DNA from 2 places in the Pseudonocardia sp. GCM10023141 genome. Region 1 is predicted to be linked to the other one. Evidence: riboswitches for the same ligand, from Rfam matches in the RefSeq annotation. Region 1 holds a riboswitch; the other holds the start of a gene.
The links. A riboswitch is a leader RNA that binds a small molecule or an ion and turns the genes downstream of it on or off. The one in region 1 is predicted to bind cobalamin.
Positions count from the first base shown of each region.

Region 2: it holds a riboswitch for cobalamin, as region 1 does, so the genes downstream of both, metE (5-methyltetrahydropteroyltriglutamate--homocysteine S-methyltransferase) here and ACFPFQ_RS41175 (SAM-dependent methyltransferase) in region 1, are expected to answer to the same signal.

Region 1 covers NZ_JBHSIR010000069.1:55,953-60,583, forward strand. Annotated here, with positions in the region: gene ACFPFQ_RS41160 (cyclodeaminase/cyclohydrolase family protein) at 1-189, shown strand, start outside; gene ACFPFQ_RS41165 (HAD-IA family hydrolase) at 241-528, opposite strand; gene ACFPFQ_RS41170 (MMPL family transporter) at 522-857, opposite strand; cobalamin riboswitch at 1,538-1,658, shown strand; gene ACFPFQ_RS41175 (SAM-dependent methyltransferase) at 1,714-2,094, shown strand; gene cobT (nicotinate-nucleotide--dimethylbenzimidazole phosphoribosyltransferase) at 2,082-3,818, shown strand; gene ACFPFQ_RS41185 (DUF998 domain-containing protein) at 3,846-4,631, opposite strand, start outside.
Region 2 covers NZ_JBHSIR010000087.1:238,114-242,744, reverse strand. Annotated here, with positions in the region: gene metE (5-methyltetrahydropteroyltriglutamate--homocysteine S-methyltransferase) at 1-2,043, opposite strand, end outside; cobalamin riboswitch at 2,169-2,386, opposite strand; gene ACFPFQ_RS47810 (MFS transporter) at 2,536-3,888, opposite strand; gene ACFPFQ_RS47805 (NAD(P)-dependent alcohol dehydrogenase) at 3,914-4,631, opposite strand, start outside.

The DNA of each region.
Region 1 (4,631 bases):
ATCGCGGCGATCGCCCACGAGGTCGCCGCGCTGGCGGCCGGACTCGCCCGCGACGGCAACCCGAACCTGCGCGGTGACGCGCTCGCGGCCGTCGCGCTGGCCGAGGCGGCGATCACCACCGCGGACGGCCTGGTGGCGGCGAACGCCCCGCCCCCGCCGTCGCACACGTCAGGAAGGACGCCCTCCTGACGTTCACCGTCAGCATGGACGCCCTTCTGACATCTCGCGGGCCCCGCGCGCTCAGCTCCGCAACAGCGCCTCGACCGCCATGATCGTCTGCCTTGCGTCGGTGTGCAGGACCGCGTGCATGCCGATCTGCCGCGCGGCCTCGACGTTGGCCGGTACATCGTCGACGAACACCGCTCCGGTGGGCTCGACCGCCAACCGCTCGCAGGTCAGCTGGTACGCGCGCGGGTCGGGTTTCGCGATCCCGATCTCGTGGGAGTAGAGCAGCACATCGACGAGGTCGGGGAAGCCATAGCGCCGCGACTCCTCGCGGCGCGCACCGTCAGCGGAGTTGCTCAGGATCGCGGTGCGGTAGCGGGGCCACCACGTCCACTCCCGAGGATCGTCATGGCGGCCGGCAGGATCGGGATCCGCAGCACCACGGCGTCGAACAGCACGGCCGCGGTGAGGCCGACGGCCACCTGCTTCATCTCGATCCGGTTGATGAGCAGGAAGCTCACGAACACCGAGATCATGACCGCCGCAGCGCTGGTGACGACGCCCGCCGTGCTCGCGATCCCCTCGCGAACGGCCTGCCGGGTCGACACCCCGCGCCGCACCGCCTCGCGGATCCGGTAGACCACGAAGATCTGGTAGTCGGTGGAGAGGCCCACGAGGATCGCGAACGTCATCAGCGGCATCCGGGAGCCGATGACCCACGGGATGCGCTCGGCCTGGTGCGCCGAGTAGTCGGTGCCGCGGGAGATCTCCGCTCACCCCGCACCGGACAGCGGTGCCGAAGGCCTGGGGGAGCAGGGTCCCCGCAACCGCTGCAGCGACGCCGCCCCCTCCGGGGAGTTCTCCGCGTACGGCACCGCGAGGCGCAGCACCCCGGTCGTGCCGTGCGACACCGGGAACGTCGCGCAGCGCGGCGCGGACGTCCGCCGCGGCCGCCGCGACCTCGTCGAGCGGCCCCGCCGCCGAGGTGATGAGGATGTTCTCGGTCTCCGGCGGGCTCAGCCCGGCCGCGGCGGCGAGGGACTCCGCCCGCCCGGCCTCGCCGATCCAGAACGCGCTGATCGATCCCTGGTCGGTACCGACCGCGGATCCCGTCCCGACGCACAGCGCCACGAACACGACCACGCCGCCACCGCCCGCCACGGATGTCGCGCGCTCCACGTCGCCAGCCGCACCGTCTCGATCCCTGCCTCCGGATGTGTCACGAGCCGAGACTGGCGCGGTCGCGGCGGCGCGACGGTGGCGCTGCCCGGCCAACCCGGGTGGGGTGATCCCGAACCCGCGCGAGGTCGGCCTTCTCACGCCGCGTTGACCGCCGCCGCCGTCTGTGTTGGGCTTCGGCCGACGGCAGTGGAGGAAGCCGGTGGGAATCCGGCGCGGTCCCGCCACTGTCACCGGGAAGCGATCGCCCACCCGTGACCACTGCAGCAGCGGGAAGGTCGGGCGGCTCGTGTCGATCCGGGAGCCAGGACACTTCCTGCCGTCGATCACCCCGGAGCGAGGGCGCGGACCCTCGAGGAGGAGAGCGACGTGAACGTGCTGGTGGGAGTGGGTGTCGGACCCGGTGATCCGGGTCTGGTGACGGTGCGGGCGGCGGATCTGCTCGCCGCGGCCGACGTCGTGTTCGTGCCGGAGGTGGGGCGTGCCGAGCAGACGGTGCTGTTCTACACCGAGGCCTGGCGGGTCGAGCGGGTGCCGGTGGGCGCGGCCGCCGCGGTGGCGGCGTGGTTCGCCGCCCACCCGGGCGGAACGGCGGTGGTGGCATCGGAGGGTGATCCGGGCGGTGACTTCGCCTTCGACGCGCTGGCGGCGGCGGTGCGCGACACGGTGGGCGAGCTGACCGTGCGCCTCGTGCCCGGCATCACCGAGATGCAGAGCCTCGTGGCGGCCGGGGGCCCGTGGACGAGCTGACGCGGGACGCGTTCCATCGCGTCGTCGCAGGCCGCCGCGACGTCCGCTCCGGGTTCCGGGCCGACGTCCCGATCGACGACGCGGCGCTGCACCGCGTGCTGGTCGCCGCCCACGCCGCCCCGAGCGTCGGGTTCTCGCAGCCGTGGGACTTCGTCCTGATCCGCGACCGCGCCACCCGCGAGCGGGTGCAGGCGCACGTCGCGGCGGCGCGGGCGGACTACGCGGCGTCGCTGCCGGCGGCGCGGGCGGACGCGTTCCGCAGCGTCCGGGTCGAGGCGATCCTCGACACCCCGCTCAACATCGCCGTCACGTGCGACCCCACCCGCGGTGGGCGCCATACGCTGGGTCGCCACACCCAGCCGCGCACCGCGCCCTACTCCACGGTCGGCGCGGTCCAGAACCTCTGGCTCGCCGCCCGCGCGGAGGGCCTGGGTGTGGGCTGGGTCAGCTTCGGTGACGAGCGGGCGCTCGCCCGCGAGCTGGACCTGCCCCCGCACCTGGAGCTCGTCGCCTACCTGTGCGTCGGGCACGTCACCGAGTTCGCCGACCGACCGGAACTCGAGTCGTCGGGATGGGCCCGCCGCAGACCGCTGCGGTGGGCCGTGCACCACGAGGCCTTCGGCCTGCGTGGACTACCGGGGGAGGACCCGTTGGACCTGCTCGCCGAGACCGTCGCCGCCATCACACCGCCCGACGCCGCCGCGCGGGCGGCCGCGGCCGACCGGCTGGACCGGATGACGAAACCGCCCGGCTCGCTGGGACGGGTGGAGGCCGTGGCCGTGACGCTGGCCGGGATCGCCGGGCAGTGCCCGGCACCCATCCCGGAGCCCGCCGCGGTGGCCGTGTTCGCGGCCGACCACGGGGTGCACGCGCAGGGCGTGACACCGTGGCCGCAGGAGGTCACGGCGCAGATGGTCGCGAACTTCACCGCGGGCGGCGCCGTCGTCAACGCGTTCGCCCGCCGCGTGGGCGCCGAGGTCTGCGTCGTCGACATCGGGGTGGCGTCGCCCCTGCCCGCCGACCTGCCCGGTCTGCTCCCGCGCCGCATCGCCGACGGCACCGCCGACCTCTCGCAGGGCCCGGCGCTGACGCGCGAGCAGGCCGTCGCGGCGGTCGAGGTGGGCATCGAGACCGCGCGCGACCTCGTCGCAGGCGGCAACCGCTGCCTCATCACCGGCGACATGGGCATCGCGAACACGACGTCAGCGGCGGCGCTGATCTGCGCGTTCACCGGAGCCGGCGCGGCGGAGGTCACCGGCCGCGGCACCGGCATCGACGACGCCACGCTCGCCCACAAGACCGCGGTCGTCGCCGCGGCACTCGCCCTGCACCGGCCCGATCCGGCCGACCCCATCGGGGTACTCGCGGCGTTCGGCGGGCTCGAGCACGCCGGGCTCGCCGGCTACCTGCTCGGTGCGGCCGCACTGCACGTGCCGGTGGTGCTCGACGGCGTGAGCGCCGGTGCCGCCGCGCTGGTGGCCGCGGCGCTGGCACCCGACGCCGTCGGCTACTGGGTGGCCGGGCACCGCTCCGCCGAGCCGGGTCACACCCGCGCGCTCGCGCACCTCGGGCTGGAGCCGCTGCTCGACCTCGGCATGAGGCTGGGGGAGGGCACCGGCGCCGCGCTCGCGCTGCCGGTGGTGCAGGCCGCGGCCCAGGCGCTGCAGGACGTGGCGACGTTCGACGCCGCGGGGGTCACGAACAAGACCGAGCAGGAGGGATAGCTCCGGCGAGGACGGGGTGCGGCGCCCTCAGGAGCCGAGGTGCGCCGTGGGCGGGTTGGCCGGGTCGCCGCCCGTCCACGGCTCGGTGCGATCGCTCAGGCGCAGCCACGAGACCCGCACGAGGTGCACGGCCAGTGCCGTGACCACCGCGATGTCGAAGCCGAAGGCGACGCGCTGCAGGATGCCGCCGATGTCCTCACCGCCGAAGAGCACCATCGCGTCCGGCACGACCTGGACGATGCGCGAGGCCACGTACGCGCCGGCGAGGATGGCCGCTCCGACCGACAGGATGCGGACGGTGGGCACCACCGGGCGCCAGTCAGGGCTCTCGGTGAGCCGCCGCGCGGCGGTGAACCCGGCGATCGACAGGAACAGCAGGATGCCGCCACCGGCGAACTGGTGCACCCAGCCGGCGAACGAGGTGATGTCGGGGGAGTTGTCGGTGGGGAAGATCGCGGCCAGCAGCAGGCACGCCGCCCACACCGAGAACAGCACCATCGGCTTGCCCGCCAGGTGGGCCCCGGCCCAGACCATGCCGAACAGCACGGCGAGCGTGCCCAGCGCGAGCGCGACCGCGGCGCTGGTGAACTGCGCGGCCCCGCCGTCGACGAAGACGTAGTAGCTGGCGGGCTGCGTGATCGGGTTGACGACGTTGCTGAAGTGGAAGCCCAGGTAGACCATCGTGATGGCGCAGCGGGCCGCCGCGAGCAGCGCCAGCAGGGCGAGCAGCAGCGTGCCGAAACCCCACCAGCGACGACCGACGTGGAGGTGGTGCGCGTGCACGGGCGATGGTGTGACTGCCTGCGTCTGCTT
Region 2 (4,631 bases), on a different contig from region 1:
GACCTCGGCCATGTGCGACCGGGCCGCCTCCAGCGTGGTGACGTCGGCGTCGAGCCCGTCGATGGCGTCGACGACCGCGGTGAACTCCGAGTAGCACAGGTGCGTGTGCACCTGCGTCGCGTCGGCCACACCACCGGTGGCCAGGCGGAACGCGTCGACCGCCCAGTCGACGTAGGCCTTGCGACCTTCTGCGCGCAGCGGCAGCAGCTCGCGCAGCGCCGGCTCGTCGACCTGGATGACGCGCAGGCCGGCCGCCTCCAGGTCGCTGACCTCGTCACGCAACGCCAGCCCGACCTGCCGGGCGGTGTCGCCCAGCGGCTGGTCGTCGCGGACGAACGACCAAGCCAGGATCGTGACCGGGCCCGTCAGCATCGCCTTGACCGGACGCTGCGTCAGCGACTGCGCGTAGGTGCTCCACGCCACCGTGATCGGCCTCGGCCGCGACACGTCGGCGTAGATCACCGGCGGGCGTACGCAGCGCGAACCGTAGGACTGCACCCAACCGTGCTCGGTGGTGGCGAAGCCGTCGAGGTTCTCGGCGAAGTACTGGACCATGTCGTTGCGCTCCGGCTCGCCGTGCACCAGCACGTCGAGGCCGAGGTCCTCCTGCAGCCGGATCACGCGCTCGATCTCCGCACGCATGCGACGCTCGTACTCGACGTCGTCGAGCTTCCCCGCGCGGTGGGCGGCCCGGTCGGAGCGGATCGCGCGGGTCTGCGGGAACGAGCCGATCGTGGTGGTCGGCACCGGCGGCAGCTGCAGGTGCAGGCGCTGGGCCACGACCCGGTCGGCAGCCGACCCGCGGGCGTAGTGATCGGCGCCGAGTGCGGCGAGGCGGGCCCGCACCTGCTCGTTGCGCTCACCGGAGCGGTCGGCGTTGCGCAGCGCGGCAGCCGCGTCGAACTCGGCGGAAACGCTCTGCCGCCCCTCGCGCAGGGCCCGGCCCAGCAGCACGACCTCGGCCACCTTCTGCTTCGCGAACGCGAGCCGGTCGCGCACGGTGGCGGCCAGGTTGGTCTCGACGTCGACGTCGTAGGGCACGTGCAGCAGCGAGCAGGACGAGCTGATCTCGACCGAGCCGGCCGGGCCCATCAGCGTGGCGGCGCGGGCGAGCGCCGTCTCCAGGTCGGTGCGCCACACGTTGTGCCCGTCGACGACGCCCGCGAGCAGCGTCTTGTGCTGCAGCGCCGGGAGCGTCGCAGCCAGGTCGAGGTCATCGAGGCCCGCCACCAGGTCCAGCGCGATCGCCTCGACCGGGCTGGCCGCCAGCACCGGCAGCGCCGGGCCGAAGTTGCTGTAGTACCCGGCCACGAGGATCTTCGGTCGGCCCGCCACCGCGCCGAGCCTGCGGTAGGCGACGGCGAGCGCGTCCAGCTCGGCTGCCGCGCGGTCGGCGGTGAAGGCCGGCTCGTCGAGCTGCACCCACTCGGCTCCGGCCGCGCCGAGCTCGGCGAGCAGCGCGGCGTACGCGTCGAGCACGGGCTCGAGCAGGTCGAGCGGGCTGAAACCGGCCGGAGCCCCCGGTGCGGCCTTCGCCAGCAGCAGGAACGTGACCGGCCCGATCAGGACCGGACGTGTCGGCACACCGGCCGCGAGCGCTTCGGTGAACTCCTCGACCGGCTTGCGGTCGGCGAGGGTGATCGCGGTGTCGGGGCCCACCTCGGGCACCAGGTAGTGGTAGTTGGTGTCGAAGAACTTCGTCATCTCCAGCGCCGGCACCGAACCGTGGCCCCTGGCCATCGCGAACAGGGTGTCGAGGTCGTCGAGCCCGAGCGCGGCGAAGCGCGGCGGCACCGCGCCGAGGATGCGGGCGGTGTCGAGCACCTGGTCGTAGTAGGAGAACGTGTTGCCGGGCACCGAGTCGAGCCCGGCGGCACGCAGCTGCGCCCAGGTGTCGCGGCGCAGCCCGGCGCCGACGGCGCGTAGGCCGTCCTGGTCGAGCGTGCCCGCCCAGTACTTCTCGACGGCCTTCTTGAGCTCACGGTCCGGGCCGATCCGGGGATAGCCCAGAACGGTCGTGCCGATGGTGTTGCTGGGAGTCACTGCTCTCTCCTCGCGAGCGGACGGAGGATCCGCCGCGTCGCGGGAAGCACGACGGCGCCCGGGCACACCGGTGCCCCGGACATCCGCACGGCCCTCCCACGAGGCCACGGATCCGCGCGCAACCGTCGGGTGCGCACACCGGTGGCAGGTCTTCGGACTCGCGGGCACGCGCCTCCCGGCGCACCTACCGACCGTCGCTTCCCAGGCCCTTCGACCCAGTGCTCGTTGACGGCTCTCGTTCCCACTCACCGCTGCGGGGCAGCCCCGGATTCTCACCGGGTTCCCTCTTGCCTCGGACCCGCCCGTACTGCGACGGGCCCGAACCACCAGCGCTTCGGACTATAGCGGCGCCCGGCGACGTCGCACCTGGCCGTGACGTTGGGCACGTGCCGCCGCCGGGCCGGGACCCGTTCCCGCGTTGCAGGAAGGCCACCTTGCCGCAAGATTCTTGCGGCAAGGTGGCCTTCCTGCAATGGGGTGTCAGCGGGGGTGTCAGCGCGCCGCCGGCACCGGATCGGTCGCGTCCTCGGGCACGTTGAGGTCGCGGTTGAGCGTCTCCGGCGACATCAACGTGGCCACCACGCTGATGATCGCCATCAGCATCATGTAGGCCGCCACCGGGATCCAGGACCCGGTGAACGCGCTGATCAGCGCCGCGCAGATCAGCGGGGCCACGCCGCCACCGAGCACCGACGAGAACTCGCGCGCGAGCGCGACCCCGGCGTAGCGGTAGCGGTTGCCGAACATCTCCGGGAACCAGCTCATCTGCACCGCGACGGCGCCCTGCCCGGCCAGCAGGAAGCCCACGATGATCGCGGCGTAGATCGCCCACGCCGAGCCGGTGCTCAGCGCGATGAACGTGGGGCCGGGCAGCACGACCAGCGCCGAGACGACCGCGAGGTAGATCGGGCGACGTCCGAAGCGGTCGGACAGGATGCCGAACCCGACGGCACCGATGCCGCCGCAGATCGCGCCGACGAGCAGCACCGGCGGCACGAACGACGGGTCCACACCCACGGCGGAGATCAGGTAGGACGCCATGAACACCTGGTAGGTGTAGGACTGCGCCGTCACGCCGACGTTCATGAACAGCGCCAGCAGCACCGGCTTGCGCCCGTGTTCGAGCACCTCGCGCAGCGGCGCCTTCGGCTCCGCGTGCTGCTCCTTGAGCTCGGCGAACACCGGGCTCTCCTGCAGCCGCCTGCGGATGATCCACGCCGCGATCGTCACGAAGATGCTGCTGAGGAACACCAGCCGCCATCCCCATTCCAGCACCGCCTCGGTCGGCAGCAGTTGCACGAGGATCCACGCCAGCGCACCGAGCGCGGTGCCCAGTGCCGCACCGGTCATCACGAGCGATGCCAGCCGCCCGCGACGCCCCGGATAGGCCGTCTCGGTCAGCAGCGTCGCACCGCCTGCCTGCTCGGCACCGGCCCCGAACCCCTGGAAGAACCGGCAGACCACCAGCAGGATCGGCGCCAGCAGCCCGACCTGCCCGTAGGTCGGCAGCAGCCCGATCGCGAGCGTCGCGCCGCCCATCAGCATCAGGGTGGCGACGAGCACCCACTTGCGCCCGAGCCGGTCGCCGAAGTGGGAGAAGAACAGGCCACCGAGCGGCCGGGCCGCGAAGCCGACGGCGTAGGCGCTGAAGCTGGCGAGGATGCCGGCGGCAGGGGTGATGTTCGGGAAGAACAGCTTGCTGAAGACCAGCGCCGAGGCCGTGCCGTAGATGACGAAGTCGTACTGCTCCAGCGCCGTGCCGATGAGGCCGGCCCAGGCTGCTCGGCGCACGCCCTTGCGGCGGGCGGGATCGATCGTGGTCGGGGTGCTCGCGATGGTGTCCATGCGTCCTCGAATGGAGTCAAGTCGATCAGGGGCGGATGACGACCTTCAGGTGTGACGGGTCGAGTACCGGAGCGCGCAGCGCCTCGGCCGTTCTGTCGAGCGGAAAGCGGCCCGTGAGCACGGCGTCGATGTCGACGACACCCCGCTCGACGAGCGCGATCGCGGTCGGGAACGCGTGCGCGTACCGGAACGCGGTCACCAGGTCGATCTCGTAGCGCTGCAGGAAGGCCAGCGGCAGCCCGTCCACCGACGGCGCGGCCTGCCCGACGACGGTGGCGCGGGCCGCGGGACCCAGCGTGCGGATGCCCTGCCACAGCGCCGCCGGATGGCCGGAGCACTCCAGCAGCCGGTGCACGCCCGTCAGCTCCGGGGCCCGCTCCGCGGTGTTGATCGTCGCTGTCGCGCCCAGCGAGCGGGCCACGGCAAGCCGGGCGTCGTTGACGTCGGTGACGACCACCTCGGCGGCCCCGCAGGCCAGCGCGACCTGCATGACGAGGATGCCGATCGGCCCCGATCCCGTCACCAGCACGCGGTGCCCGGCGCGGACGTCGGCACGCTGCACGGCCCACACGGCCACCGCCAGCGGCTCGATCAGCGACCCCAGCTCGGTGCCGATCGCGGCGGGCAACGGGTGCAGCGCCCGGCGCGAGACGACCAGGTGCTGCGCGAGCGTGCCGTGCGTGGGCGGCGAGCCGAAGCAGGTACCCGTCGGGCACAGGTGGTAGCGCCCGGACCGGCAGGTC